Regions from separate parts of the Arthrobacter sp. TmtSoilC79 genome, predicted to be linked through region 2. Evidence: riboswitches for the same ligand, from Rfam matches in the RefSeq annotation. Region 2 holds a riboswitch; each other region holds the start of a gene.
The links. Region 2 has a riboswitch for cyclic di-AMP ahead of AC6JA3_RS19550 (NlpC/P60 family protein). Riboswitches for the same ligand answer to the same signal wherever they lie in the genome.
Positions count from the first base shown of each region.

Region 1: another riboswitch for cyclic di-AMP. It lies ahead of AC6JA3_RS17775 (aggregation-promoting factor C-terminal-like domain-containing protein); the one in region 2 lies ahead of AC6JA3_RS19550 (NlpC/P60 family protein).
Region 3: another riboswitch for cyclic di-AMP. It lies ahead of AC6JA3_RS16455 (C40 family peptidase); the one in region 2 lies ahead of AC6JA3_RS19550 (NlpC/P60 family protein).

Region 1 is NZ_AP046051.1:3,886,942-3,896,750, reverse strand. It holds gene AC6JA3_RS17810 (nucleoside deaminase) at 1-419, opposite strand, end outside; gene upp (uracil phosphoribosyltransferase) at 442-1,077, shown strand; gene AC6JA3_RS17800 (glyoxalase superfamily protein) at 1,138-1,515, shown strand; gene AC6JA3_RS17795 (HAD-IA family hydrolase) at 1,561-2,247, shown strand; gene AC6JA3_RS17790 (pyridoxal phosphate-dependent decarboxylase family protein) at 2,312-3,703, shown strand; gene AC6JA3_RS17785 (MerR family DNA-binding transcriptional regulator) at 3,700-4,473, opposite strand; gene AC6JA3_RS17780 (glycosyltransferase) at 4,492-5,736, opposite strand; gene AC6JA3_RS17775 (aggregation-promoting factor C-terminal-like domain-containing protein) at 5,907-6,743, opposite strand; cyclic di-AMP (ydaO/yuaA leader) riboswitch at 6,749-6,909, opposite strand; gene AC6JA3_RS17770 (sensor histidine kinase) at 7,042-8,541, opposite strand; gene AC6JA3_RS17765 (response regulator transcription factor) at 8,545-9,285, opposite strand.
Region 2 is NZ_AP046051.1:4,266,536-4,276,344, forward strand. It holds gene AC6JA3_RS19535 (PEP/pyruvate-binding domain-containing protein) at 1-1,189, opposite strand, end outside; gene AC6JA3_RS19540 (universal stress protein) at 1,211-2,248, opposite strand; gene AC6JA3_RS19545 (NAD(P)/FAD-dependent oxidoreductase) at 2,663-3,355, shown strand; gene AC6JA3_RS19550 (NlpC/P60 family protein) at 3,551-4,336, opposite strand; cyclic di-AMP (ydaO/yuaA leader) riboswitch at 4,340-4,508, opposite strand; gene AC6JA3_RS19555 (copper resistance CopC family protein) at 4,683-5,315, opposite strand; gene AC6JA3_RS19560 (NCS2 family permease) at 5,430-6,872, shown strand; gene hutG (formimidoylglutamase) at 6,947-7,897, shown strand; gene AC6JA3_RS19570 (hypothetical protein) at 7,967-8,407, shown strand; tRNA gene AC6JA3_RS19575 (tRNA-Cys) at 8,598-8,668, shown strand; gene AC6JA3_RS19580 (hypothetical protein) at 8,832-9,053, shown strand; gene AC6JA3_RS19585 (hypothetical protein) at 9,176-9,424, opposite strand; gene hutH (histidine ammonia-lyase) at 9,621-9,809, opposite strand, start outside.
Region 3 is NZ_AP046051.1:3,610,032-3,619,840, forward strand. It holds gene AC6JA3_RS16430 (FdhF/YdeP family oxidoreductase) at 1-1,770, opposite strand, end outside; gene AC6JA3_RS16435 (molybdopterin molybdotransferase MoeA) at 1,837-3,192, opposite strand; gene AC6JA3_RS16440 (NTP transferase domain-containing protein) at 3,189-4,094, opposite strand; gene AC6JA3_RS16445 (HNH endonuclease) at 4,137-4,637, opposite strand; gene AC6JA3_RS16450 (NlpC/P60 family protein) at 4,926-5,699, opposite strand; gene AC6JA3_RS16455 (C40 family peptidase) at 5,799-6,545, opposite strand; cyclic di-AMP (ydaO/yuaA leader) riboswitch at 6,550-6,711, opposite strand; gene AC6JA3_RS16460 (M23 family metallopeptidase) at 6,857-7,687, opposite strand; cyclic di-AMP (ydaO/yuaA leader) riboswitch at 7,692-7,906, opposite strand; gene AC6JA3_RS16465 (iron-dependent transcriptional repressor DtxR) at 8,119-8,814, opposite strand; gene serC (phosphoserine transaminase) at 9,108-9,809, shown strand, end outside.

The DNA of each region.
Region 1 (9,809 bases), 380 kb from region 2:
CGGCGCTCGCGAAGGATATCGAACACTGATCCCGCCGCTCCTGCCTTCTCATCCCAGGCACCAAACACCACCCGGGGGATACGCGCCAGGACAATGGCACCGGCACACATGGCACACGGCTCAAGGGTCACCACCAGGGTGCAGTCCTCAAGCCGCCAACCGTCACCCGAGCCGCCCATAGCCTGAGCGCGAAGTCGCAGCGAAGCAGCCGCCTGGCGGATGGCCACCACTTCCGCGTGGGCGGTCGGGTCCCCATGCGCCTCACGTTCGTTGCGTCCGGAACCCAGTACGCCGCCGTCGGGACCCAACACCACCGCGCCAATGGGTACGTCGTCCGTTTTCAGCGCCAACCGGGCCTCGTCCAGGGCAAGGCCCATCCAGGCCATTTGGTCTGCGTGATACGGCTCGGTGGCGCTCATGTCTCAATGATAGTTTTGGGGGATGCGCACACTCGTCGTGGACCACCCGCTGGTCGCCCACAAGCTCACCGTTCTGCGGGATAAGAACACCCCTTCACCGGTCTTCCGGCAACTCACTGAAGAACTCGTCACCCTCCTGGCCTACGAAGCCACCCGCGAGGTCAAGACGCAGCCAGTGGAGATCGAGACCCCTGTCACCAAGACCATCGGCACGGCGTTCACCAAGCCCACGCCGCTGGTGGTTCCCATCCTGCGCGCAGGCCTCGGCATGCTCGAGGGCATGACCAAGCTGGTCCCCACCGCTGAGGTGGGCTTCCTGGGCATGGCCCGCGACGAAGAAACCCTGGACATCATCACCTACGCCGAGCGCCTCCCCGAGGACCTCACCGGCCGCCAGATCTTTGTCCTGGACCCTATGCTCGCTACCGGCGGCACCCTGCGTGAGGCCATCAAGTTCCTCTTCAAGCGCGGCGCTTCGGACGTCACCTGCATCTGCCTGCTGGCCGCTCCCGAGGGCCTGGCCAAGCTGGAAGAGGAACTCTCGGACGCAAACGTCAACATTGTCCTCGCATCGATTGACGAGAAACTCAACGAGAAGTCATACATCGTGCCGGGCCTGGGCGACGCCGGAGACCGCCTCTACGGCGTGGCTGGCTAGTCTTCACAGGGAACGATTGACCCCTACCGGTTTCCCACCCAGCCCGTTAGCCTGTGGCGCATGGACTGGAAACTTGAACTGGTATTTGTCCCTGTCTCCGACGTCGATCGCGCGAAGGACTTCTACGTCAACAAGGTCGGTTTCAACGCCGATTTCGATGAGCGTCCCACGGACGGCATCCGCTTCGTGCAACTGACGCCGCCGGGTTCGGCGTGTTCCATCGCTATCGGCGAGGGCCTCACGGACGCCCCTCCGGGTTCGGCTCCCAACCTGCAAGTGGTGGTGGCGGACATCAACAAGGCCCACGAGCACCTCAAGGCCAACGGCGTGGACGTCAGCGACGTCGACGTCCAGGACTGGGGTCACTTTGTGTACTTTGCCGACCCGGACGGCAACCAGTGGGCGGTGCAGTACCTCCCACAGCGGCCCAATGGCTAAGTCACACTTCAGCACCACCCCATGAGCGTGCGGCAGGATGGAACCATGAGCCATCCTGCCGCACCCGTGCTGACTGTCCGTGCCGTCCTCTTCGACATGGACGGCACGCTGGTGGATTCCACGGCCGTCGTGGAGCAGGTGTGGCTCGAGTTCGCGGAGCGCTACGGCCTGGATTACAACGAAATCCTCCGCACGTCCCACGGTGTCCAAGCAGGCGATACCGTGCGACGCTACGCGCCCGAAGGAGCCGACTTCGCCGCTTTGACGGCCGAACTTGGCGAGATGGAACGTTCCCGGACGGACGGTGTCATTGCCCTTCCCGGTGCTGAAGCCCTGCTGGCGGGCCTCCCGGATGATGCCATCGCCTTGGTCACCTCGGCAGATCAAATCCTTGCCGATATCCGCATGCAGGCAGCCGGACTCACCATGCCATCCACTGCTGTGACTGCAGAGTCCGTCAGCCGTGGCAAGCCGCATCCGGAGGGCTATCTGAAGGCGGCGGCGCTCCTGGGAGCCGACCCGGCCGACGTCGTGGTTTTCGAAGACGCACCCGCCGGGATCGCTGCTGCGCGCGCGGCGGGGATGCGGACCGTGGTGGTGGGCAAAGCCGCTGCCGTTCACAATTCGGACCTGGAGCCTGGCATGTGGCAGATTCCGGACTACTCGGCCGTGACCGTCACCGCTGTCAAGGACGACGACGGCGGGCACCTCATTACGCTGACCCTCCAGTAGCGCAGCTGGTACCGCCGGGCGAAAGACTGTTCCACGAGGGACCAAGCGGGCGTAGGCTGTGCGCATGTCTGCGATGCCGGAGGCGTACCGTGCTGCACTGGAGCGGGCCATGGTCCACGCCGGTGACTGGCTTGCGTCGGTCCCAACACGTCCAGTCCGCCCGTCCTCCGATGCCGACCAGGTGGCCAAGAGCATCCTGCCGCGCCTGCCGGATGAAGCGACAGATGCGGCCGAGGTAGTTGATGAGCTCGCCGCGCTGGCCGAGCCGGGCCTGATGGCCATCCAGTCCGGACGGTTCTTTGGGTGGGTCATGGGCGGAACCCTGCCTGCGGCCATGGCCGCGGATTGGCTTGTTTCGGCGTGGGACCAGAACACGGGGCTTCGGTTCGCCACCCCTGCCGCTGCCGCGATCGAGGAATCTGCAGCCGCCTGGCTGCTGGAACTCTTGGGACTGCCCGCCACCGCCGACGTCGGATTCACCACCGGCGCCACCACCGCCAACTTCGTGGGATTGGCGGCAGGACGCCAATACCTGATGGACGAGGCGGGCTGGGACCTGGAGGCTCTTGGGTTGACCGGCGCCCCGCGCATCACCACCTTTGCCGGCCGGGAGCGGCACGCCGCAGTGGATTTGGCGTTGCGGTACCTCGGCTTGGGGGCGTGCGTTCCGGTAGATGCCGACCACCAAGGACGGATCCTTCCCGATGCCCTGGCTGAGGCCATGGACCAACAGCCCGGGCCTTCGCTGGTCTGCCTCCAAGCGGGAAATCTGCATTCCGGTGCGTTTGATCCCATGGAGGAAGCCATTGCGGTGGCCCATGATCGGGGAGCCTGGGTGCACGTGGATGGAGCGTTCGGTTTGTGGGCCGCTGTGAGCCCCACCTTGCGGGGTCGGCTGACGGGAGTGGAGGAAGCGGACTCCTGGGCAACGGACGCCCACAAGACGTTGAACGTCCCTTATGACTGCGGCCTGGCGATTGTCTCCAGGCCAGAATCCCTGAGGCGTGCTTTCAGTGTCCACACCAGCTATCTCATAGCCACCGAAACCGGGCTGGGGGATCCGCTGGAGAAAGTCCCTGAGATGTCCCGCCGGGCCCGCGGCATTCCTGTATGGGCCGCCCTCAGGCAACTGGGCCGCGATGGCGTGATCTCCATGGTTGAGCGCCTCGCGGCCAACGCCCGGGCATTGGCCGAAGGACTCGCCGCCATTCCGGGCGTCGAGGTGCTCAACGATGTGGTGTTCACGCAGGTCTCGGTGAGCTTCGGCAGCGACGACCGGACGCACCGGGTGACGCAGCGGCTCATGGCCGAGGGCGCGGTATGGATGTCCGGATCCTCGTGGCGTGGCCGTGAAATCCTGCGTATTTCCGTGAGCAACTGGACCACCGACGCCGGAGATGTTGCCGCCTCCATTGCAGCCGTCAGGGGTGCCGTGGAGGTCGAGCCCGAAGTTTAGGCCTGGGGCTCGTGCGCCCTCGCTTTGTGCAGGTACCCCATCAGGCCGGCCAGGTCTTCGGCGCTCCAGGGCAGGTCTGCGCTGATCGTTTGGGCGTTCTCCTGCCAGGCTGCCCGGGCCGCGGTTTTTGTATCCTCGCCCGAATGGAACATCTCCCCGATGCGGTCCCAGGAATGCACCCACTCCTGCACTGCCGGATCCGAGATGGAAGTACCGGCCCGGACATGCTCCAGGCCTTCTTCCACCAGCGCGGTCCATTGACGTTTTGAGTCCTCGATCTTCTCTGCTCCCAGCTCCTGGCGTTTCTCCGCAAGCTGTTGACGCTGTTCCGGTGTGAAGTGTTTTTCGAACACGGTGATCATCTCCAAAGTTGACATGAATTGGGCGGCGGTGGGCATGGCTGGAGCGTCCAGTCGGTTGAGCAGCTCACCCAGCCGGTCCTGAAGCGCCTGGACTTGTTGGGCGTGCTGTTGAACATGCCGTAATTGCCGGTCCAGCAGGACACGCATGGAACCGAGATCATCATCATCGTTCCCGGGTCCATCCAGCGCTGTCGTAATGGAAGCAAGCGGAATCCCGAGCATGTGAAGGGCCCTGATCCGGTACAGTCGTCGAAGATCGCCCTCCCCGTACCGTCGATGACCGGAAGGCGTCCGGCCGCTCGCGGTCAGCAGGCCGATCTCATCGTAGTGATGGAGCGTCCGCACGCTGACTCCGCAGGCTTTGGCGAGTTCGCCGATACTCCACTGTCCGCTCTCCGCTGTTCCCATGGGAACTACGCTAAATCCTCACGTAACGTCAGGTGCAAGCCTTCTTCGGCCAGCCACATACCCGCCGATATGCCCGGCGAGTCCAGCGGCAGCCATCACGGCTCCTTCAAGCCAGCGGTCCGCCGTCGTCATTACCGGCAGGATCGCAAGCGCAGCCGTACTCAGCAGCGTCGTCAGGAGAAGCATGACCGGTCCTTGGATGCGCAGGCGGGTAGTCGAGGCCATGAGGGCAAGGGCGATGAAGTTCGCCGGCAAAGGATCCACGACACTGCGGAGCAGCACGAAGAACAGGGCATAAAGCAGCGTCCACGCCACCGCACCAAGCACACGCCCGGGAAGGCCGGTTCCGGGAGCCGTCCGGTCCCGTCCTGGCCGAAGCTCCCTGACGGGAAAACGTCCGGGGCGAAGGTCTCGGGTCAGCCGCGCCATGCCCCGCAGGTCGGCAAGCGCGGTTCGTACGACGTCGACACTTGAGTTGGGGTCATCGGTCCAGTCGACCGGGACTTCATGAATGCGTAAACCACAGCGTTCGGCGATGACGAGGAGCTCGGTGTCAAAAAACCAGCCGTCGTCCTTGGTATGCGGGAGGAGAAGGTGCGCAACGTCCGCGCGGACGGCTTTGAATCCGCACTGGGCATCGGAAATGCGTGTGCCCAGGACGGCGCGGAGCAGGGCGTTGTAGCTGCGGGAGGTGAATTCGCGGCCACCACTGCGGACCACGCGCGAGGCAGGTGCCAGGCGCGTGCCGACAGCCAGGTCGGAGTGGCCTGAAAGCAGCGGCGCAAGGAGGGGAGCCAAGGCGGACAAGTCGGTGGACAGATCCGCTTCCATATAGGCCAGCACGGGTGACGGTGAGGATTGCCAGAGGCGGCGGAGGGCGTTTCCGCGCCCTCTTTCCTGGAACCGGACCACCCGCAGTTCCGGAAGTTCCCGTGCCAGGCGTTCGGCGATCCTCAGGGTGCTGTCCGTGCTGGAGTTGTCAGCGACCGTGATCCGGAAGGTGTGCGGAAAAGTGCCGGAGAGATGGCCGTGAAGCGTGCGGAGGTTCTTCTCCAGGTGCGCTTCCTCATTGAACACGGGGACGGTGAGATCGAGGACCGGGACGCCGGCCCCGGTGTCCACGGGGGAGCGCCTTGGCAACTGCGGGTTCTCCGGCCTTACGTTGGGGAGTTCCGGCTGCGAAGCAAGCAACGCCCCGCCACCGAAGCGCGCGGAGTGGAACCGTCGTGGGGGAGCGCTGGTGGTTGGATTTGTGAGCGTCATATCTCCAGCATGGGCTGGCCGATTATGAGGGCTTTAGGCGGAAGCTGTGACGTCACTGTGAGCTACGGCGGTCACCTGTGAAATGCAAAAACCGCGCCGGTTCCCGCCGTTCGCTCCAGTGGGGACTGGTGCGATCGGCGGCAACCGGCGCGGTCTTCAAACTGCCTGGTTTAGTACCAGTTGTTGGCCAGGTGGAAGGCCAGGGCGGCCGACGGGGATCCGTAGCGCTCCTTGATGTAGTTCAGGCCCCATTTGATCTGGGTCTGGTAGTTGGTCTGCCAGTCAGCACCGGCAGAGGCCATCTTGGAAGCAGGCAGGGACTGGACGATGCCGTACGCGCCGCTGGAAGCGTTTGTGGCAGTGGTCTTCCAGTTGGATTCCTTCTCCCACAAGGTGTTCAGGGCAGTCATTTCGCCGGCGCTCCAGCCGTAGCTGCCCAGGATGCTTGCGGCGTAGGCCTTGGCAGCGGCGGGGTCATCCACGGCTTTCGGGGCTGCAGCAGCGGCCTCGGCGGCGGCGGCGGCAGCAGCGGCGTCGGCGGCCTGCTTGGCTGCAGCGTCAGCAGCTGCCTTCTCCGCAGCGGCTTGGTCGGCGGCGGCCTTCTCGGCGGCAGCCTTTTCAGCAGCAGCCTGATCGGCGGCGGCCTTCTCGGCGGCAGCCTTTTCAGCAGCGGCCTTGTCCACGGCGGCCCGGTCGGCAGCGCCCTTTGCGGCGGCTGCGTCCAAGGAAGCGGAGATTTCGGCTGTCTTGTTGGTGCTGACCTGGGCAGCTGCCTGGGTCTCTGCAACGCGGCTGGCCTCAGGGAGGTTCAGGGTGGCGTTGGCAGCAGTACCGAGCGATGCGACGCCCAACGCGGCGGCCACGACGCCGGCAACAACCGACATGCGGTGGCCGGACTTACCTTGGCGGGCAGCGTTCTTGAGGACGGTTTGCGACTTGGTCAACGGTGCGTTGTGCTCATCGCGGTGACGCGCGGAAGGGCGCGTCTGATCGTTAAATTCAGACATGTGTGATTACCTCTCAGCGCCTGCGGAGTTAGCTGTCGGGTTCGGATGAGGTCATCCGGCCGCGCATGTCGCTGCGGCTTCACCCCAAGGGCCCGGCATGATGCCTGGGCCCGGAGACTCTGGGTCCCCCGTCTCTGCCTCGGAGTAAGAACGGACTCCGGGAAGTGGCAGAGCTCGGCGCATCCCGGATGCGGGCCAGTTGGGGCGACCCACCCTTTCGACGGTACAGGAGGAATTCGCAGAAGTCACATTTAGGTAACAGAGATCACGGCGCCGGTGAGTCGCCTTGCCGTGTTCGTTACATCTCTTCGGCGGTGACGGTAGGTAGCCGCAGGGCGAATTCGGTTCGACCCGGACGCGACGTGACCTCCACGCTACCGCCGTGCGCTTCCACGATGGATTCCACGATCGACAACCCCAGCCCCGACGTCCCTTCAGACCCCGATCTCGCGGCATCCGCCCGGGCAAAGCGGGAGAAGATCCGGCCTTGGAAATCCTCTGGAATGCCCGGCCCGTTGTCTGTCACGGTCACCACTGCGCTGCCATCGGCGGACAGCATGACGGCCGTAACCACGGTAGTGCCGGCATCGGTGTGTTTGCGGGCATTGGACAAAAGATTGGCCAGGACCTGGTGCAGCTGGGTGGAGTCGCCGCGGACCGTGACGGGTTCGTCCGGCAGTTGCAGTTGCCATATGTGGTCCGGCGCCATGACCTTCTCATCACTGACCGTTTCGATCACCAACTGGGTGAGGTCCACATCGGTAACCTTGACCGGTTGGCCCTCGTCCAACCTGGCGAGCAGCAGGAGATCCTCCACCAGCGTTGTCATCCGCTCTGACTGGCTTTGCACGCGGGCCAGGGATTTGCGGCCGTCGTCAGTGAAGCTTTCGGTCATCCTCAGCAGTTCGGTGTAACCGCGGATGGCAGTGAGCGGCGTTCGGAGCTCGTGTGAGGCGTCCGCGACGAACTGGCGTACCTTGGTTTCGCTTTCCTGGCGGGCGTCCAAAGCGCTGGAGACGTTGTTCAGCATCAGGTTCAGGGCATGGCCTACGCTGCCCACTTCCGTTCCGGGATGGGCGGCCGACGGCGGTACGCGCACCGCAAGTGCCACTTCACCGGCGTCGAGCGGAAGACGTGAAACCTTGGTGGCCACCTCGGAGAGCTGCTCCAGAGGCCGCATGGTCCGGCGGATGATGACGGTGCCGGCGAGGCCGATGACCACCAGTCCGCCCAGCGAGACCAACACCATTGTCCAGACCAGTGAGGCCTCGGCGCTCTGTTTGTCCGCGAGAGGCAGACCCGTGACGATCACGTCGCCATAGGGTGCCTCGACCGCTACCAGCCGATAGTCCCCGTTGGAGAGGGAACGATCCACCGGATCACCGCTCTTGGGCAGCGCCAACAGCACTTGCTCATCCGCGGGGGACAGCCCAACACGGTTGCCTTGGGCGTCAATGAGCCCTGAACTGCGGACAGTGGACCCGTCGATCCTGGCGTTGAGTGTTCCGGCGGCCTGACCCCTGGCCTCCAGCGGGTCCGGTTTCCCCGAAGGTGAGGAGGGAAAGTTCGACGGCGGCCTGCCGAAGTCATTCGCGCGGCTGGACGCCTGCTCGAGCTGCCTGTCGAGCTGCTTGTTGAACACCATGTCCATGGAGGCGTAGCTGACCACACCTACCGCCCCGCAGATAGCGACCAGCAGTGCCATCGCCACCAGGACCAGCCGGGTACGCAAATGCCACGTGGAGGGGTTCAGCCAGCTGCGGCCGGATTTTCTGGCCACTCCTGAAAGTGTGCTCAACGCCTAGTCCGCGGGCTTGATGACGTAGCCGGCGCCGCGAATGGTGTGGATCATCGGCGGATGGTTGGCTTCGATTTTCTTGCGAAGGTATGAAATGTAGAGCTCCACGATGTTGGCTTGCCCACCGAAGTCGTAATCCCACACGCGGTCCAGGATCTGGGCTTTGCTGATGACCCGTTTGGGGTTCTCCATGAGGTAGCGCAGAAGCTCGAACTGGGTTGCCGTGAGGGGAATGTCCTCTCCGGCACGGGTAACTTCGCGGGTGTCCACGTTCAGGGTGAGGTCACCCACCACCAGCTCCGCGGTGTCCATGGCAGCGACGCCCGAACGCTGGACCAGTCGGTGGAGTCGCAGGAGGACTTCTTCCATGCTGAAAGGTTTGGTGACGTAGTCATCGCCGCCGGCAGCCAATCCGACGATCTTGTCCTGCACGGCATCCTTGGCGGTGAGGAAGAGGGCGGGCACTTCGGGGGCGAATGCGCGGATGCGGTTGAGGACCTCCACGCCGTCAAAACCGGGCAGCATGACATCAAGGACCAGGACGTCGGGCCGGAAATCCTTGGCCAGCTTCACGGCCTCGGGACCATCGCCGGCAACGGACACAGACCAACCGGCCATGCGCAGTCCCATGCTCATGAGTTCGGCGAGGCTGGGTTCGTCGTCCACCACCAAGGCGCGGATCGGAGAACCATCAGGGTGGGAGAGTTGGGGCAGGTTGTTGGTCATGGAGTGCGAGGAGGCCATGGGACAACTCTCCGTTCTGCTGGTTAGCCAGCGCTTTGCCCGTCCTGTGAGGATGCTGTGAAGTCAACACTAGCGAGGTGGGAGTCAGCGTGTCCGAAACGCTTGGCAATCCTGTTTCTACGGCTTGTAGCAGATTTTTGTCCGGATTTTTCGGAAGTGGGCCGTCCACGATTGGACAACAAGTGTTTCAGATCGTGAGATTCCGCAGCCGGGCTGTTCCCGGGAATGTCCGTGCACATGATGCCCCATTGGCCGAAGAATGTTCACTGGATTGCGATTATTTCTTGTCCGGGCCGAATGAAATGGCGTTCATTCATCCCCTCGGCTGAATTGTGATTTACGGCACAATAGACCTCTCCGTCTCAAAATGTGGACGGTTCTGCGCTTTGTTACTTGCGTGTTGCCATTGTTACGTTGCACACTTCCAATGTGAACAAGAACTCAACAGCACCTGCAGCCGCAGCAACCTGGCCCAGCACACCCGCTGGCCATGATGACCGCTGTTGTCGAATGCAAGCCTAACT
Region 2 (9,809 bases):
GGGGATCGGGGACGTCGAATGCGGCTGTCCTGGCTACCGAGGAGGCAATGAGCCGGATGCCGGCCAGGCCCATGGGCGTGAGGGGTCTGGTCAGTCCTTGGGCGAGGCTGAAGTTCAGGAAGGCGTGCTCTCCGGGTGCAGGAGGGGTTCGCGTGGTTTGCGGGTACAAGGTAGTGATGGGCCTGGCTTGCGTTAGCCATAGTTTTCCGTCTTGATCGATGGCCCATTCAGTGTCCTGCGGGGCCCCGTAATGGATTTGGACCTTCCGGCCCAAGTCCGCGAGCGCCAAAATCTGATGATCACTGAGGCAGGGCTGTGGATCCTCCTGCCCGTCCCGCCCGGATCCAGTGGCCCGTTCAAGGCGTTCCGTGCCGCCTCCAGGGATTGGCCTGATCTCCACTTGCCTGTCCCCGACGGCCCTTTTCACAATGGCGTTGTGGCGAACGTCAACAACGTACTGATCCGGATTCACGGCCCCGGAAACCACGGCCTCTCCCAGGCCCGGGCTGGCGTCAATCACTGTCTCGTGCCGGTTTCCCGTCACGGGGTTTGCAGTGAACATAACCCCAGCGATTGCTGAATCCACCATCTCCTGCACCACCACAGCCAGGGTGACCGATGCGTGATCGATCCCGTTGGTGGTCCTGTAGGTCACCGCACGGTCTGTCCACAGCGAAGCCCAGCAGCGGCTCACCGCGTCCAGAACCGACTCCACGCCAACGACATTCAGGAAAGTGTCCTGCTGGCCGGCGAAACTCGCGAAAGCCAGGTCCTCGGCGGTGGCAGAAGACCTGACGGCGACGGGGACATTGTCTCCCAACTGCCTGTAGGCGGCCCGCACCGCTTCGGAGATGACGGCAGGGAGGCCGGCCTCGAGCACCAGAGACCGGGCATCTGCGGCAAGCCCGTTCAACTGGTCCAGCTGGGAGGCAGAGGTCCCTTTCAATGCCGCAAAGACCTTATCCAAACCAATAGCGGACAAGGCGTAACGGTAAGCCGCGGTGGTCAGGCAGAAGCCGGGCGGTACTGGCAGGCCGGCACCGGCCAGCTCACCAAGGTTGGCTCCCTTGCCACCCACCTCCGGGAGCATTGGCCCCCGGATTCCGGCGATGTCCAGAATGAACAGGGAGCCGTGCGCGTCTGTGACGTGCCGATCCTGCTGCTGTTCCCCGGTCTCCTGACCTTCCATGGCGATGCAGGTTCCGCTCCCCTACGCTGCCCCGAGCATGGGGCCGAACTTGTCACGGTCAGCAAGCCGTGGGTCTTCACGGTCAGGGACAACCAGCACTGGTCCCTTTGCATGGTGCAGTACGCCGTCCGAGGTGGAACCCAGGAGCATGCCCGCGAAACCACCGCGGCCACGTGTTCCCAGCACCACCAACTCGACGCTGCGGCTTGTTTCCACCAGCACGTCCACCGGAGAGCCGTCCCGGAGGTCAGTCTCAATGGCCAACTGCGGGAAGTGGCTCCTGAGCCACGCCACCCCGGCGTCGAGCTGAACCCTGATGTCGGCAAAGAGGGCGTCGCGGTCCAATGGCGCCGGCACCCAGGCCAAAGACCCGCTGTACTGCGGTACGGCGCAAATGACGCGGAGCTTTGCTCCCATACGTTGTGCTTGCTCGGCTGCCTCAAGCACTGCCACACGGGCTTGCTCGGAGCCATCCACACCTACCGCAACCACGTTCTCCACGGTGCGGGACCCGGCTTTGGCGTGCTCGGCCTTGATGTGCTTGTCCTCCGTGTTTTCGCCCAGCCTGTCGGCGCAGTACAACGGGACAGTAACCGTGGGGCACTTGGCGTGGGCGGGCAACGCACTGCTCACAGAGCCCAAAAGGCGTCCCACAAAGCCACCGCGGCCCCGGCTTCCGGAAACGAGGAGTGCGGCGTCTTCCGAGAGATCCAGCAAAACACCGGCAGCGTCGCCGTTTTCCACGGAAGCGTCGACGTCGATGGCGTAACCGGAAACCTTGTCCAAGGCCTGCTTGATGATCGCGTCCGCGCCTTCGCGAATCACCGAATCATCCACGGTTGCGTAGCCACCATCCAGGCCTGACGCGGCAAAGATGGGCACGGAGTAGGCCGTCACGATGTGAAGCGGCAGCTGACGGCGCTCGGCCTCGCGTGCGGCCCAAACCAAGGCACATTGTCCGTGCTCTGAACCGTCCACTCCAACGACAATGCCACCTGGCGCCACTGCCTGGTCCTGGCCGTCCTGTGGCTCTTCAATGTCTCTGCTGTGCTGGTCCATGGGGCCCGCCTTCCACCTGCTGCTTGATGTTCCGGCCATTCTGCCAGAGGTTCTCCACCACGGATTCCCTCACGGCTTCATTGTCAATGGCCGGGGCAGAAGAAACCTGGTAATTCCTCCTCCCAAGGCCCACTATTCTCGGTCGGCACCGCCGAATCAAGGCGACTTTGGGCTATGTGCATAACGGTCCGGGCTCGGTTGCCGCGACCCCATTTTGCGCTGCGGATGAACACCGGAAACACGCAGACGTCCGAGGCTATCCATGGCAGAAAAAGTTCGGTAGTGTTCGAGTCACCGAATGGCCGGCAAACGTGTTCCAAACCACACTCCGGCCATTTATTTGCGGCCGCTTGGGGACTCGGACGCGAGCCCACGCGATGCCGAACGGCACACACGTCAAGGAGGAACCAAGCAGTGTCACTCACGCCTGATTCCGCCACGGAACGCACCACCACCGTGGTCATCGGAGCCGGCCTGTCCGGCTTGGCAGTTGCCAGTGAGCTCAGCCGCTACGGCGTGGGCTCCATAGTGGTGGACGGGTTCGGTGCGTTGTCGGCAACTGGCCCTTCAGTCCACACAGGCATGCTTCAACGCTGTGATGCCGGCGATCCCGCAGCCATGCAGGAACGCAACGAGATCCTCCGCCACCTGCGGAACTACGCCGCCAGCCATCACTTGGACGTCCGCAGCACCACACGGGCGGTGCGCCTTGATTTCCTGGGCTCGGACCCCTCCCAGCAGATTGGCTACGGCCTGGCCGCCAGTATGACCACTGCCGGCCTCAGGACAGGGCTCCACGCCTCCGGCCCCTTGGAATCCACGCGCCGCCAATGGGCTGTGCACACTGCCAGCGGCGTCCTTTTGGCCGACCACATTGTGGTGACACGCTGTGCGCAGAGCCAGTTGCGCCGCATGCTGGCGGAACTGGGCATAGCGATCGGCCAGAACCTGGCCGCGGCCATGCGGGCTGTCGGAATGCACCTCGTCGGAGTCGGCGAACTCATCACGCCCACACCGAAGGAAGTGCTTCGGCAGGCAAAGGCCGTAGGCCAGACGATCTCATCCAGGGTCGCCCTTGCCGCAGGGCCGGGCATAGCCACCGCTTAGCGGACAATGGCTCCGGGGCCGCCCCTGAAGCGCCGTTTGGGCGAAGAAGGCCCCGCCTGCGCCGGGATTCATGGCGCGCCCTACCGGCGTCGAACCTGACTCTGAACTTTTACTCACATAACTTAACGCCAAAGGCCGGTGTCCTCGAAGATTGGTTCTTCGAAGACACCGGCCTTTGAACTGAAGCGTGAGGCTTTATGCGCCAGCGCGTACGTAGGTCAGGGGACCCGTAGCAGTCAACCAGCTGATCGGGTGGATACCGGTCTGGTTGCCGTTGATGCCACCGCTGATTGCCTGGCCGTTGCCGATGTAGATGGCAACGTGGCCGGACTGGACGATCATGTCACCGGGCTGGGGTGAGCTGACAACCTTGCCGTAGTTCATGAACTGCATGGGACCGAGGTCGCCAACAGGGATGCCTGCGGAACCGAGGGCCCGCTCCACCATGGCGGTGCAGTCCTGCATGATGCCGATCTGGGCGTAAGCCGAGGCAACCATGGCAGCGTTGACGCCACCGACAGCCGGGGCAGCAGCTGCTGCAGGAGCAGGAGCAGCGGCGGCCGGAGCGGCAGCAGCAGCCTTGGCAACAGGAGCCGTTGCAGCTGCGGTGGTGACTGCAGCCTTCTTGGCGACGGGAGCCGGAGCAACCGGAGCCGGCTTTTCGATGACCGGAGCTGCTACGGAAGCAACAGCAGGACGCTCGAAGTTGACGGTGGCGGTGGCCAGTGCGGTCACAACCTGGGTGGGAGCCTCGGAAACGGTCTCAGCGACCGTGGCGGGGCTGGAGTCCCGCTGAACCGGAGCTTCAGCTGCGTGGGCAGCAATGGAGCCGGTCAGGACAAGGCCAGAGGCTGCTGCGATGACAGCTGCCTGGCGGCCAGCGCCGGAAGCGTTGCTGGCGACTGCCTTGGAGATCGAGATGAACGGATTAGGACGTACGCTGTCCGCCTTACGACGGCCGCGAAGAATGCGTGAAGACATGAAAGAGCCTCTCCCGATGCCTGCGAGGTTAGCTGTCGGATTCGGATGGGAGTCACCCGGCCACTACGCCCCGCTGTTACGCGGAAGCTTCGTGACTTCACCCCAAGGCACGCTCGAAAGCGACCTAAAATGGGTTCCCCGTCTCTGCCGTAAGGTTTGTCTGCGAACGGATTCCGGACTGCGGCAGAGCTAGGCAATCAGGCCGGAAGTGCCCGCTACGTGGAACAGGCACAGGTACAACCCTACGCGATGATCACGCCGAAGTCACATTTAAGTAACGAGAACCGCGCCTCTGGCGTGTCGCGGTGACCATTTCGAGATCTTCGCAGCTACGTAGAAAACCCCGTTATTCCGCGGCGGAATCGCCCTCAGAGTCGTTTGACGCAGCCAGTTTCCGGCGTGCAGTAACAGCCAGAAAAATAACGAGACCAACAGCAACCACTGCCAGCCCAACAATGCTCCAGGGGAAGGGCTGGGAGGCGTCGGCGGCAGGCTCGCTCTTGCCCGTTCCCGGCGCCCCGGTTCCTGCGGTGGGCACAGCTGCGGAGGATGAAGCCGGGGCCGACGGCGAGGCACCTGCCGAGCCACCCGGCGTCGTGCTTCCTGCGGTGGCGGTGAACGTAAAGGTGCCCTCGATGGGGTGGGAATCGCTGCTGACGACGCGCCACACGACCGTATATTCGCCGGCGGGAGCGCCTTCGCGCAGCTTCTGAACGGCCTGGTTGTCGATGATTTCCACAGGGCCGTCGGCCCAGTTTTCGCCGGCCGCCGTGACCGTCACGCCCGAACCGATCGCGAGCGGCCGGTTGTTGAACGTTATGGAGACCGACGCCGGAACTTCCGCCACCACTGTGCCGTTGGCCGGCGTCGTGGATTCTGCGACGTCGTGGGCAGATGCCGGGGCCGCGGAAAACAGCAGGGCAGAGGCGAAGGCAAGAGCGGCGACGACGGCGGCCAGAAGCGGGCGGATGGTACGCATGGGGCGGTTTCTCCTAGTGTTGGCTTCCTTACAGACTAGGCGAATCGTCCGGAGGCCCTTTACCGGACCGCATAGGATTTGAAAGCACACTCCCCTCGATCCCCGGAGTCCTTCATGCTTAAACAAGGTTCGGCAGTAGACCGCTACTTCAAAATTACTGAACGTGGATCCACGTACTCACGGGAAATTCGTGGCGGCTTCGCGACGTTCTTCGCCATGAGCTACATCGTGGTGCTGAACCCGTTGATCCTCTCCGGGGCTGATTCGAGCGGGGCGTCCCTCGGATTCACCGCCGTCGCCGCCACCACGGCGTTCGTAGCGGGCATCCTGACCATCCTCATGGGCGCCTGGGCAAAGCACCCGTTCGCCGTGGCAACAGGATTGGGCGTCAACGCGTTCGTCGCCGTAACAGTGGCCTCGCACCCGCAACTGACCTGGCCGGACATGATGGGCCTTGTGGTGTTGTCCGGTGTGACCATGCTCATCCTGGTGCTCACCGGTTTCCGCACTGCCGTGTTCAAGGCCGTTCCGGAAGCCCTGAAGACCGCCATCGTGGTGGGCATTGGTCTCTTCATTGCGTTGATCGGGCTGGTCAATGCAGGGTTTGTCCGGCGGATTCCGGATGCTGCCGGAACCACGGTTCCCCTGGGACTTGGCGTGGATGGCAAGCTCATGGGCTGGCCTACCCTGGTGTTCGCAGTGGGCCTGATCCTGACCATCGCGCTGGTGGTCCGCAAGGTCCGCGGCGCCATCCTGATCGGCATTGTGGTTTCCACTGCACTGGCCGCCATCCTCGAATTCACCCTCCACATCGGCCCCAGCTTTGACGGCAAGAACGTCAACCCCCGCGGCTGGTCCCTGGTTGCCCCCACCCTTTCGGAGTGGGGCGCCCCGGACCTGTCCCTCATTGGCAAGGCCAACCCGTTCGGCGCCTTCGAGCACTTGGGGTTCATCGCCGCGGCACTCCTGGCGTTCGTGATCCTGCTGAGCATCTTCTTCGACGCCATGGGCACCATGGTGGGCCTGGCCAACGAGGCCGGAACGGTGGACAAGGACGGCAACATCCCCAACGTTGACCGCGTCCTCCAAGTCGATGCCCTCGGGGCGATCGTGGGCGGCGGCGCTTCGGTTTCCTCCAACCAGATCTTTGTCGAGTCCGGCGCCGGGATCGGCGAAGGCGCCCGCACCGGCCTCGCCTCGATCGTCACCGGCTTGCTGTTCCTGGTGGCCATGTTCTTCACCCCGCTCATCAACCTTGTCCCGTTCGAAGCCGTAGCCCCGGCCCTGGTGGTTGTGGGCTTCATGATGGTTTCGCAGGTGGGCAAGATCGATTGGCAGGACTGGGGCGTTGGCATCCCGGCCTTCCTGACCATTTCCCTGATGCCGTTCACGTACTCGATCGCCAACGGCCTTGGTGCGGGCTTCATCTCCTACGTCCTCATCCGCACTTTCCAGGGCCGCGCCCGTGAAGTCCACCCCCTCATGTGGGCCGTGGCAGCTGCCTTCCTGCTGTTCTTCGGCATCGGAACTGTGGAGGAGTTGTTGGGGGTCAAGTAGGGAAGTCCGGGATTCCGGACACCCGGGTGATTGGATCGCTGGTTTTAGTGCCCGCCTTCGGGTGTGCTTAAGGCATGGAAACCAGCAGCATCCCCACTGTCGACGTCAGCCCCACACCTTGGACGGGCCGCTTTGACGGGGACGGCACCGACCACCGCCGCTGGTGGCAAGCAGTAGCACCCCTCACGTCCTCCGCGTCGGCAACGGCCTCGCGCCCCGCCGTCGTGCTTGGCTTCTGCAGCGACGCCGGTGTCCTCCGCAACAAGGGCCGCGTGGGCGCTGCCGCAGCACCTGCCGCCATCCGTTCAGCGCTGGGGCCGCTGGCGTTCCACCTTGACCGTGACGTGTTCGACGCCGGTGATGTGGTTGTGGAGGACGACTCACTGGAGTCGGGACAAGAGCGCGCTGGACGCGCCATATCGGGATTGCTCGACGCCGGAAACCTCACCGTGGTGCTGGGCGGCGGCCACGAGACCGCGTTCGCCAGCTACCTTGGGGTGGCCGGTTCTGAAGCAGTTCGCGGCAAAAGGCTCGGCGTGCTGAACCTGGATGCCCACTTTGACCTGCGCGATGAGCCCACGCCGAGCTCAGGCACGCCGTTCCTTCAGATGGCCCACGCAGAAGCGGCCGCCGGACGGGAACTGAAGTACGCCGTCGTCGGAATTTCGGAGCCCAACAACACGCGTGCCCTCTTTGACACGGCCGACCGCCTGGGCGTGAAGTATCTGCCGGACGAGCTGTGCACGCCCGAGGCTGTGGAGATTTTTGTTGCCGACTTCCTGGCCGGGGTGGACGTACTGTACTTGACCATCGATCTGGACGTGATGCCGGCTTCGGTGGCACCCGGGGTGAGCGCCCCTGCTGCTTACGGTGTGCCGTTGCCGGTAATCAGCGCAGTCTGCCGCCAGGTTGCTGCGAGCGGGAAGCTGCTGCACCTGGATGTCGCGGAGCTGAATCCGGAGTTCGACATAGATCATCGCACCGCCAAAGTCGCAGCACGCCTGGTGAACACCCTGCTCGTGTAGAGAGACGTTTAGCCGGGCCTGTTCCCGGGAACTTCCTCCGCATAGCCTGTGTGGAGGAAAGGAATGGCGATGCGTGCAGCGTCTGTGCAGGACAAGTGGGCCTGGGTGGCCGGCCTGGTGGCTGTAGCCCTGGGCCTGGTGGCGCACATGGTGGCCGGCGGGAGCGCCCCCGCCATTCCCGTTCTCCTGGCCTTCGCCGCACTCGGCTGTTTGGCCGCCCAGCTGATCGCCCGATGGGTGCACGGGCCCCTGTTGTTGCTGCTGCTCTCCGGCGTGGCCCAGCAGCTGTTGCACCTCGGATTCGACGCCTTTGGTGGCTACTTCCCCGGCAACGGTTTCCTCGACCACTTCCACGGAGGGCAGGCCCTGGGGGACGTACCTGAGGGTGCTGCGAGCAGTGGCGGGGATGTACATCTCCTTCTATACACACACATGGCAGCGGCCATTCTCACACTGCTGGTGGCGTCGGGAGTTTCCAAAGTGGCCCGGCTGCGCTCCCCTGCGGGATGAAGCCAGGGACCCCGCGGGGCCCGGGGCCGCTGCGCCGCTGGAGCCCGTCCGTCACCGGAAGCAACGCAGGGCAACTTTCGCGTAGCGCGGCGACACCACACAGTAGCGCGCCGACACCCTGGGTAGCCCGGCGACAGTCTTCGAAACCAACTTTGCAACGCCCACTTGCCGGACCCTAGTGTCGTTTGCACGTGGTGTACCCAAGAGGCCAGGGAGCTGCCTGCAAAGCAGCGTACGCGGGTTCGAATCCCGCCACCACGTCTCCTGGGCACACAGCAGATCTCCCTCCGTCAGCACGCATCCATACGCAGGCTCCATATGAGACCCACATCACGGGACTGCCGGTCATCTTACAAATTTTCAGCGCCGCCCACTATGATTGATGGGTCGCCCTCGCATGCGGCACGTAATAGGAGGCCCCCCAATGACCCCTGCAATGATTGCAGAACGCGAAATTCGCCTGTCCTTTTCCAAGGCAGACGAGATCCACGACGGCCTTGACCGCGCCGTGGATGCCCTGATCGAAAGCGCAGCAGCTGACGCTAACTGCGGCATTCTGGTGACCCGGCACGAGCCCGGCACCTACACCGTGGCTCTGGACGAATCCGTTCCCTTCGGTCAGACCCGCGAAGTACTCGCTGCCTGATACCCCAACGCATCGCCGGCAGCGACGCCAAAAACCGGGGCCCGTTCCCTTCCGCATCTACTACCCGCGGAAGGGAACGAGCCCCGGTTTCTGTTTAACAAGTACCTCGACGGTAACTGCAGCTACGCCCGGCGGAGAGTGACGCCGTCTGACTTCATGAACAGTTCCTTGCCCTCTTCGGTGACGCCCGAGCCGGAATGCTCAAGCCACACCACGTTTCCACTGCCGGAAACTTCCTCGACCCGGCCCGTCGCGATCACGTGGGCATACTTGACCACTTCCACCGCCTCGCCAACGTTCAGCGTCTTCCAGTCCGAAACCGTAGCCGAGTGAGCGCTTCGCCTGGACAGGACTGCTCCGCGTGCCTTCATTGAACTTCTACCCCTTTGTGGATGTTCTCTGTTGTGTATTGAGTTGTAACGGTTGACCGTCAAGCCCACGACATCGTTGGCGTGGACGTGACGTACACCATAAGTTTTACTACATTTGCCACGCCCCGGTGCTTGCGTTGCGAACAAAGACCGGGGCGTGACAAATATGCCCATCAAATGAGCGTTTTATTCGACGTCAGGCCAAAATCCCGACGGCGGATTCGGCGGCCGCACGGACCGCGCCGGAGCCAACCAAACGGTCAGCAGCTTCCAGTTCCGGCGACAGGAAACGGTCAGTGCCCGGCCCCTGAACTACTTCACGAAGCACCTCAAGCACTGCCGTACCGGCGGGACCCGGGGTGAGTTCGCCGTCGGACATTTGTGT
Region 3 (9,809 bases), 660 kb from region 2:
GATGACGTCGTAGTCTTCGGCCATGGCACGCCAGTCCACGCTGTGGTCGTCGCCCAGGGTCGCCTGCGCCATGCGGGCTACGATCACCGGTTCGCTGAGCAGGTGCTCCGAGACAGGTTCCAGTCTTCCCTGCGTTTTATGGATGACGGACATGGAGTCTTCCACCGACAGGAATTGCTTGCCTTTGGGGTGTTTGTCATCCGTGTCAGTCCGGCCCAGCGTAGGCAGGATCAGCGACGTTTTGCCGTGGACCACATGGGCCCTGTTGGGTTTGGTGGAGATATGGACGGTCAGTCCTGCGGTCTTCAGGCCCTCTTCCAGGGCTGCGGTGTCCGAGCCGGCGGCTGCAAAGTTCCCGCCCATGGAGACGAAGACATCCACCTCACCCTTTTCCAGGGCGTGCTGGGTTTCCACGGAGTCATATCCGTGATCGCGCGGCATATGGAAACCGAATTCCTGGTCCAGCGCTGCCAGGAACGATTCCTTGGGTTTCTCCCAGATCCCCATGGTGCGGTCGCCCTGGACATTGGAGTGCCCGCGGACGGGACATGCTCCGGCGCCACGCTTGCCGAAGTTCCCTTGCAACAGCAACAGGTTGATGATTTCGCGCAGCGTGTCCACCGAGTGCGGCTGCTGTGTCAGTCCAAGGGCCCAGCAGATGATGGTTGCCTTTGAGGCAGCCATCATTTCTGCCGCCTTGGTAATTTGCCTCCGCGTCAGGCCGGTGGCCCGCTCGGTCTCGGCCCAGTCCAGGACCGCACGGGCTTGGGTGTAGGCGGCGAACCCTTCGGTCTGCTGCTCAATGAAGGAATGGTCGACGACGGTGCCCGGGTTGCGCTTCTCTTCCTCCAGGAGCAGGTGGCCCAGTGCCTGGAACAGCGCCAGGTCCCCACCGACCTTGATCTGCAGGAATTCATCCGCGATGGTGGTGCCACCGCCGATAACGCCATTGAGGGACTGGGGGTCCTTGAAGTTCAGCAGGCCCGCCTCGGGAAGCGGGTTCACGGCGACGATCTTTCCGCCGTTGTTCTTGCAGTCCCGCAGTGCAGACAGCATCCGGGGATGGTTGGTTCCCGGATTCTGTCCCACCACCAGGACCAGTTCGGCGTGGTGGATATCCTCCAGCGAGACTGTGCCCTTGCCGATTCCAATGGTGGGGTTCAGTGCGCTGCCGGACGATTCATGGCACATATTGGAGCAGTCGGGCAGGTTGTTGGTGCCCAGGCTTCGGGCGAACAACTGATACATGAAGGCGGTCTCGTTGGCTGTTCGGCCCGAGGTGTAGAAAACGCACTTGTCCGGAGTGGTGGCGTTGATGTGCTCACCGATCAAGGCGAAGGCGTCGGTCCAACTGATGGGTGAGTAATGCGTGTCCCCGGGCCTGATGACCACGGGCTCGGACAATCTTCCCTGGCTTCCCAACCAGTACTCGGTCTTGTCTTCGAGATCCGCCAGGGAGTGCTTCGCCCAGAATTCGGCGCCTACCGTGCGGGTGGTGCTTTCCTCGGCGATCGCTTTGGCGCCGTTCTCGCAAAATTCGGCGGGGCTCCGCTTGCCCGTGATGGATTCAGGCCACGCACACCCCGGGCAATCAAAGCCGTCATGCTGGTTCACCCTGAGCATGGAACGGACCGTGCGGGCTACTCCGGCCTGGGCGTAACCGCGTTCAAGGGCCACCGTAACAGCTTTGAGGCCGGCAGCGGCTTGTTTGGGCGGGTGGATTTGCAGGTCATCTTCATTGATGTCCTGTTCGGGAGCATGCCTGTTCATATGTCCATCATTGCACTTTGTGTGAGCCTGTTACCTGGTTCGCCGCAGTGCCGGCCAGTACAGCCTTCAGGCGTCGAGCGCACTCCAGTCCACCGGCCCGGAGGGAGCCTTCTTCGCTTGCCGTGTGGCGGCCTTGCGGGGCTTGTCTTCCGGGGACTTTGGCTGGGGCAACGGTTTGCCCCAGGGCAAGGCAAACGCAGGGACCAACTCCCCCAGTTGGACTCCGTGGGGTGGGACCACCATGACCCCGTCCGCACCGGCCAGGCCCCGCATCATTCCCGGTCCCGCGTGCTGCGCCGGTGAGGCCAGGCCATACACCAGCTTGAACGGCATCAGCCGGGTCCGACCGGGATCGGCCTCGAGCATTGCGCCGCACGGTACCTCACCCACATGGGGCGGCTTCCGGTGGCCCAATGCAGCAAGCAATGGAGCGCCCACCGTGAACAGCGCCATCATCGCGGCAAGTGGATTTCCAGGCAGGCCCAGGACAAAGCGGCCATCGGGCAACTCGGCCAGTACGGCGGGGTGGCCGGGTCGCATCGAAATACCGTCGATCAACAGCCGGCCACCCAGTTCAGCCACCGCTCGGCGGAAATGGTCAGTCCCCGACCGGCCCGTACCGCCCGTTGTGATGACGACATCGGCCGGGGGTTCGGCTTCTTCATCGGAGCCAGTCGCGATCTCGTCCACGGCAGGCTCACTCTCCTGGAGGGCGGCAATCCACTCCTCATAGTTATCGCCCACCCTGAGCTGCTCTCCTGCTATGCCGCCCAGGAGCTCTACCACGGCACCCAACTGCGGACCAAAGGTGTCGCGGACCTGTCCGGGCAGCGGGATCCCCCGTTCCACAACCTCGGAACCTGTAAGCAGGAACCTGACCAACGGTTTGCCGAGAACCTCTACATGGTCCAGTCCGGCCAGTGCAGCCAAAGCGATGTGGGCTGGATTGAGTACCGTTCCAGCGGTCAGCAGGATCTCCCCCTCGGCAGCTTCCTCCGCGGCTTTGCGGATGTGCTGGCCGTTGCGGGGTTCACCGGGCTTGGCGGCGCCGCCTAAAGCCAGGACCGGCAGGCCGTCGTCGTCGGTGGTGATGACGCCGCTCTCGCTGCGCAGCACGGCCTTGGCCCCGGGCGGAATGAGGCCACCGGTCACAATGGGGCTTGCCTGGTGCGGGGCAAGCCTCTGGCCAGGTTCGCTCAGGATCCACGGACCACTTCCGTTGACGGCCCAGCCGTCCATGGCCGACGAAGCGTAGTGGGGCATGTCCTGTACGGCCAGGGCATCGGCTGCAAGGGTGCGGCCCAGCGCCGAGGTGAGCGGCACGGGGCCTGGTGGAATGGGAGCGGCACACTCAAACGCGCGCTGGCGGGCCTCCTGCCAGGTGTGCGCTGCGTGATGGCCCTCGGCAGGGGCCTGGGTCATTCGGCGTCAGCCTCGGACTCCGAGTACTCCTTGGCAACTTTGCGGGCCAACTCCAGGGCCGCGTTCATGGACGCATCATCGCTTGCCTGGCCAATGCCGCGGGCCATGCCTGCCGCATAGCCGGCAATGAACGTGGTCAAAGGCGCAGCGGGACGGACCACTGAATGTGCTGCCACTCCGGCTACGGCGAGTACTTCATTGACGTCCACCTCAACGCCTTCAAGCTCAAATGCCTGCAGCAATGTGCGGCACCAATCCTCGAGCGTCTCTTCCTGGCTCTTCACGTCCGCCTCCAACTTGTAGTCAATGCCCAGGGCCGCAGCGTCCTCCCACGTATCCACGTCATCCGTGGAGCCAGCGGGGACAGCAACGTCCAGCAGGTTCAGCCTAGCAAGCAGCCGGAACACAGAAGAGTCCGCCAGACCGGCACCTTGGGATGCTACGGCTGCTTCACGTTCCAAGGCTGCAGTGTCGTAAGCACCCAGGAGGGGTTGCTTCCGCCCGTCCACGGAAACGGCCATGGCACCCTCAACGCCTGGGTGGGCGGCCAGTGCATCCCACAAAGCGGAAACTCCGCGGGACGCATGCGGCATGTCGCAGGCAAGGACCAGGGTCCACCGGGCGCGGGAACGCCGGCTTTGCAGCGCCGCCAGTCCGGCTGCGATTGCCGCTGCCGGCCCGGCAAACGCCGGCTCCTCGCGGGCATGCAGCACTTCCACTGGGAACGGCACACCGCCCGCTACCGGAACATCGGGGCCTACCACCACCACGGCTGAAGCACCCCGGGCAGCCTGCAGGGCATGCGAAAGGAGCGTGGCGCCGTCGTACGTCAGCGATGGTTTAGGCACGCCACCGAGGCGGGTGGCCCTGCCACCCGCCAAAATCACGGCATTGAACTCCATCCGCCCAGAGTACCCGGACGTCCGGAGCTCAGCAGAAATCGATCAGGCAGCGGATTCCGGCAACAGGAACGGGTCCCAGTCCGGCGCAGGTTTCTCGAGTTCCTTGATCTGCCACATTGTCCCCTGGGGCACACCGGGTTTGAAACGGAGTTTCCAACCCATCTCGGCCAGTGTGTGGTCGCTCTTGGCGTTGTTGCATTTCAAGCACGCCGCAACCAGGTTTTCCCAGGAATCCGCGCCGCCCCTGGACTTGGGGTGGACATGGTCAATGGTGTGGGCTGTTTTCCCGCAGTAGGCGCAGCGGTGGCCGTCGCGGCGCAGTACCCCGCGCCTGCTCACGGCTGTGATCTTGTTGTACTGGGGACGGATGTAGCGGTTGAGGAGGATCACGGATGGTCTTCCGAGAACTTCCTGCGGCCCGACGACAGGCTCGTCGCCTTCGGCCACCACGCTTGCTTTCCCAGTCAGCACAAGGACCAGCGCCCGGCGGAAGGTTATTACCGCCAGCGGTTCATATCCAGCATTCAGAACGAGTGTGCGCATGCACGTACCTCTTCACGGCCGCACCCGTCAGGGGCACGAGGGCCGGCTGCCCTCTGCATGTACGGGCTGTGGATCGACAAGATAAGGGTAAGCACTTGTATGCCGTATCAACGAATTTATATGTGCTTTCGCCCACAGTGTCGCCCAGAGTTCATGCGTCGTTAGCGGAACGGGCGTCCGATCTGCCCCCTGAACACCCGATGTGGCCCCTAGGCAAAGGATCCGCGGTTAAACAGAACACCCCGCGGCCGTAGCCTGCGGGGTGTCCTGAAATTGCGAAGGGCTGGATCAGCCGTTGACCCGAATGAAGACCGGGCCGGAGCCGACGTTGACGCTGAACAGTGCCGTGGTGGATCCGTTCCATCCACCGTGGACTGCCTGGCCGTTGCCGACGTAGACAGCAATGTGGGCCTGTCCGGCCAGACCGCCGTTGGCGTAGTAAGCGAGGTCGCCCGGCTGTGCTTCCGCTGCGCTGACGGTGCGGCCAAGGGAGAGGTAGCCGGCCGGCCAGTCGTGGAAGTTGATGCCGACCGCTGCCAGGGAGTTGGTCACCAGCATGGTGCAGTCCTGGGTTACGCCAAGCTGTGCGTACGCGGCCGCGGCGATTGCGGCACCAAGGCCGCTGGCAGCGGCGGGAGCCTTAGCCGCAGGAGCCGTGGTGTTGACGGCCAGCGTGGCGTTTCCGCCTGTTGCCGTGCTTGCCGCCGGCTCCTTGGTTTCAGCCTTCGCGGGAGCCTTCTTCTCTACGGGAGCCGGAGCCTGCACCGTGGTGACCACGGGGCGTTCGTAGGAGATGGCAACCGTGGAGTCTGCAGCGATGGTGGACTGCACAACCGACTGGACGTCCAAGGTAGACGTCGAGGTGGATTCGCGGTCCACTTTGGTCTCGGCAGCGTTGGCTGCGACACTTCCGGTCAGGACAAGGCCTGAAGCTGCGGCAATAACGGCTGCCTGTCGGCCCACGCCGCCGGCGTTTTCACTGACGGCCTTGGCGATCACGGCAAGCGAGCTGGTCTTGGGGGCCTCAGCGCGATGCCGTGCAACCTTGTGTGCACTGGTCATGGTTTTCTCTTTTCGTATCCGCGTGCAGTTGGGGTACACGCGGCTCATTGGCGCGCCGGCACTTGGGGGCATGCCGGCGAACCCCGAATCGGTTTGTTTCTAGCGGAGGGTGAAGAAGGAGGAGGTGCCCGTGGAGGCAGCCGAGTGCAGGAGCGTGCCCTGTCCCGGGTTCAAGGCGCTGATCATCATGCCGTTGCCCACGTAGATGCCTACGTGCGCTCCACCGTTCTGCATGACCAGGTCACCGGGGGCAGGGGTGCTGGTGGGCTTCATGGCCGTCCAGGCGTTGACGCGCGGGATGCTGATGCCGGCCTGGGCGTAGACCCACTGGGTGAATCCGGAGCAGTCCCAACCGTTGGGGGTGGTGCCGCCCCAAACGTAAGGGTGCCCGATGCCGGTGTAGGCGATCGCGGCGAGGCCGGAAGCGGCGGCGCTGGAAGCAGCATCCTTGGCTTCGGAGGACTTGGCGGTCACAGCGCCTGCTGTGGCCTGGTCGCCGGAGGCCGAGGTGCGTCCGGTGGTCTGGGAAGCGCGCTGGACAACCTTGGGAGCTTCCTTCGTGGCCACTACGGGGCTTTCGAAGGAGACGGTTGCCGTGGGCTCTGCGGTGACTACCGCAGTGGTGACCATCTGCTGGGTGCTGGAGGCTTCCGACTTTGAAACATCGGTGTCTGCTGCCTGGGCCGGCAGACCAACGCTGAGGACGAGACCTGAGGCTGCTGCCAGGACGACAGCCTGGCGGCCGACGGTACCGGCGTTGGATGAAACAGCCTTGGAAAGCGAGTTCAAGGGGTTCGTACGAACCGATTCAGCGCGATGGCGCGCAGGGGTAGTGCGTGATGACACGTAGGTAGCCTCTCCCAATGCCTGCGAGGTGAGCTGTCGGATTCGGATGGGAGTCATCCGGCCGCGCTGCTTCAAGGAAGCTTTTGCGACTTAACCCCAAGGTCTTCTCACGAAGACCAGAAGTGGTTCCCCCGCCCCTGCCAGACGATTTATGCGAACGGACCTTGAGTAGTGGCAGAGCTAGGCAATCCACTCAAGTGCACCGGCCCCCTAAAAAGCCGATGCGCTTTGTACGGTACAACAGTTGAACGCGAATGTCACATTCAGGTCACGAGGCGTGTCACGAATGCGAGAGACGACCATCAAATGGACTAAAGCCAGCCCATGGGGTCAACAACTTCGCCGTTGACCTGTACTTCAAAGTGGAGGTGGCAACCGGTGGAGGCGCCAGTGGTACCGCTGAGCGCCACGGTGTCGCCGCGAGTGACCGTCTGGCCCACCTTGACGGTGAAGGACGACAGGTGGTTGTACGTGGTCTCAAGGCCGTTGCCGTGGTCGATGACCACGCGGTTGCCTCCGCCGTACTCGTGCCAACCGGCGAAGGTGACCTTGCCGGATGCTGCTGCGTGGACGGCCGTGCCGCACTGCGCCACGAAGTCCTGGCCGCGGTGGAAGTCGCCGGCGCCTCCGGTGAGGGGGCTGACGCGGTAGCCGAACGGGGAAGCTGTGGTCAGCGTGTCGAGGGGGCTGGCCATGGTGCCTGCAGAGGAGGCACGCTGGATGCTGCCCGCGGACTGGGCGCTGAGCAGTTGCTTCAACTTGCCGTCGGGGTCGGCGGCCGTGGCAACCGCTGCCCGGCTGAAGTCGATTTTGGCCGATGCGGCCGCGGAGACCTCCGGCTGGCTGCCACCGGATACTGCCAGGGCAGACTCGGTCTGGCCTGATTCCGAGGTGGCCATGACGGGGCTTGTGGCCGGCAGACCGACAGTCAAGGCGAGGCCGGTGGCGGCAAGCGCAACTCCGGCCTTTTGCCCGACGCCGCTGGCTGCAGCGAAGTCGGCAACCTGGCGCAGCGGGCTCTTACGGCGGCGAACCTGGCGTTCGGTGTCGCGTGGCCGGATCTCCGATACGACGCGGGCTGGCCGCAGCTCAGCAGCGGGGCCCGACGCGCGGCGACGGCCCCTGACGTTCTGCGTTGTCAAACTCTATTCCTCTCTAAAAAGCCTGCGAAGTTAGCTGTCGGATTCGGGTCAGAGAGTTTCAAGACCCGGCCCGCACGAAGCGCTCACGGCACACAGGTATCCCAAGAGGAACATGCGTAAATGGGCACTTCTGCTGCGGACTTCACCCCAAGGCTGCTTCTTTAGACAGCCGCTTGTGGTTCCCCCGCCTCTGCCAGTGGTGGATGGCACACCTGTTCCGCTGGCAGAGCTCGGCTCCGGAACAGGTAACGCTTTGGTATCAGCGCTAGTAGATAACTATAGGGGATTAAGGCCCGCAGTAATAAATTCGTTATCAACAGGAACGGGCATGCGGGCGGCAACCCCTTATCACTAATCCCGAAAAACCGCAGGTCACATGCGCGCCGGGCGTTCAAAAGTGAGATATGCCACCGTGCAGCAAGGCAGGGTTGTCAGCCAACAGAGACGAAGACGTGTGCCGCAACCTCAGGTGGAAGCTCCAGGGCACCTTCAATGCCTGGGACGCGGACGGAAATGTACTCCCCCACACGTTCCAGCGAGACCGCGGCACCGGGCCGGATTCCGCCCTCGTCCAACTGGGTAAGAAGCTCAGGCTCAACCTGGATGGGCTCCGCCAAGCGGGTGACCGCTACCCGGGAGTTCGCCGCGTAACCCTCCATGGCCTGCAGGAGGTTGACGTCCACGCGGGGGAAAGGCTGGGTGGCAAGACCGCCGAGCGCTTCCAGGCCCGGGATGGGGTTGCCGTACGGGGATTCTGTGGGGTGTTCCAGGAGTTCGTACAGGCGGCGCTCTACGCGCTCGCTCATCACGTGCTCCCAGCGACATGCTTCGTCGTGGACATAAGCCCAGTCCAAGCCAATGACGTCAGCCAGGAGCCGCTCCGCGAGGCGGTGCTTGCGCATGACCTCGGTGGCGCGCTTCCGCCCAACCTCGGTCAGTTCGAGGTGGCGGTCGTTGGAGACAATCACCAGGCCATCGCGCTCCATGCGTCCGATGGTCTGGGAAACCGTGGGTCCGGAGTGCCGCAGCCGTTCGGCGATGCGGGCCCTGAGAGCCACGATGTTTTCTTCTTCAAGCTCCAAAATGGTCCGAAGATACATCTCAGTGGTATCGATCAGATCCGTCATCCAGCTCAGCTCTCCTCGAACGCAGTTCCTTGCGTAATCTCCACCGTACAGCGTCCCTTGCCGGGGTAGGCGGAGTGCACCGCCGCCCCTTGAACGCCAACCCCTAGCCTAGCTTATTTGGAATTACTCTGGATAATTCCGGTCGCATATGGTTTGGCGGCGTTCCACGTGGCGGACTATGACGGCCACAGGTTCCTGCCGTCGCACCGGGTCAGGCAGAATTGGGATGTCGAAGGGGCAGTTGATGCCACCTGCCACGACCCATCTCTAGCCGATACCCATTGGAGCCACACGTGAGCGACAACAGCATCACCATTCCCGCCGATCTGCTGCCCAAGGATGGACGCTTCGGTGCCGGACCGTCCAAGGTCCGTCCCGAACAGATCGAGGCCCTGTCTGCCGCGTCGTCCACCATCCTGGGCACGTCCCACCGCCAGGCTCCGGTCAAGAACCTCGTGGGTTCGGTCCGCGAAGGACTCAGCCAGTTCTTCCGTGCCCCGGAGGGCTATGAAGTTGTCCTCGGCGTAGGCGGTTCCACGGCCTTCTGGGACGTCGCCGCCTTCGGCCTGGTCGAGAAGAAAGCACAGCACCTTTCCTTCGGTGAGTTCGGTTCGAAGTTTGCTGCCGCCACCAACAAGGCTCCCTTCCTGGATGCTTCCTCGATCATCAAGGCCGAGCCGGGCACCCGTCCGGTGTCCCAGGCCGAGGCCGGAGTCGACGTCTACGCCTGGCCCCAGAATGAGACCTCCACGGGCGTGGCCGCTCCCGTCAAGCGGGTCCAGGGCGCCGACGAAGGCTCCCTGGTCCTGGTCGATGCCACCTCCGCTGCAGGCGGGTTGGACGTAGACGTCGCCGAGTCCGACGTCTACTACTTCGCCCCGCAGAAGAACTTCGCCTCAGACGGTGGTCTCTGGCTGGGGCTGTTCTCCCCGGCCGCCCTGGAGCGCGCTGCACGGATCAAGGCGTCCGGCCGCTGGATCCCGGACTTCCTGGAC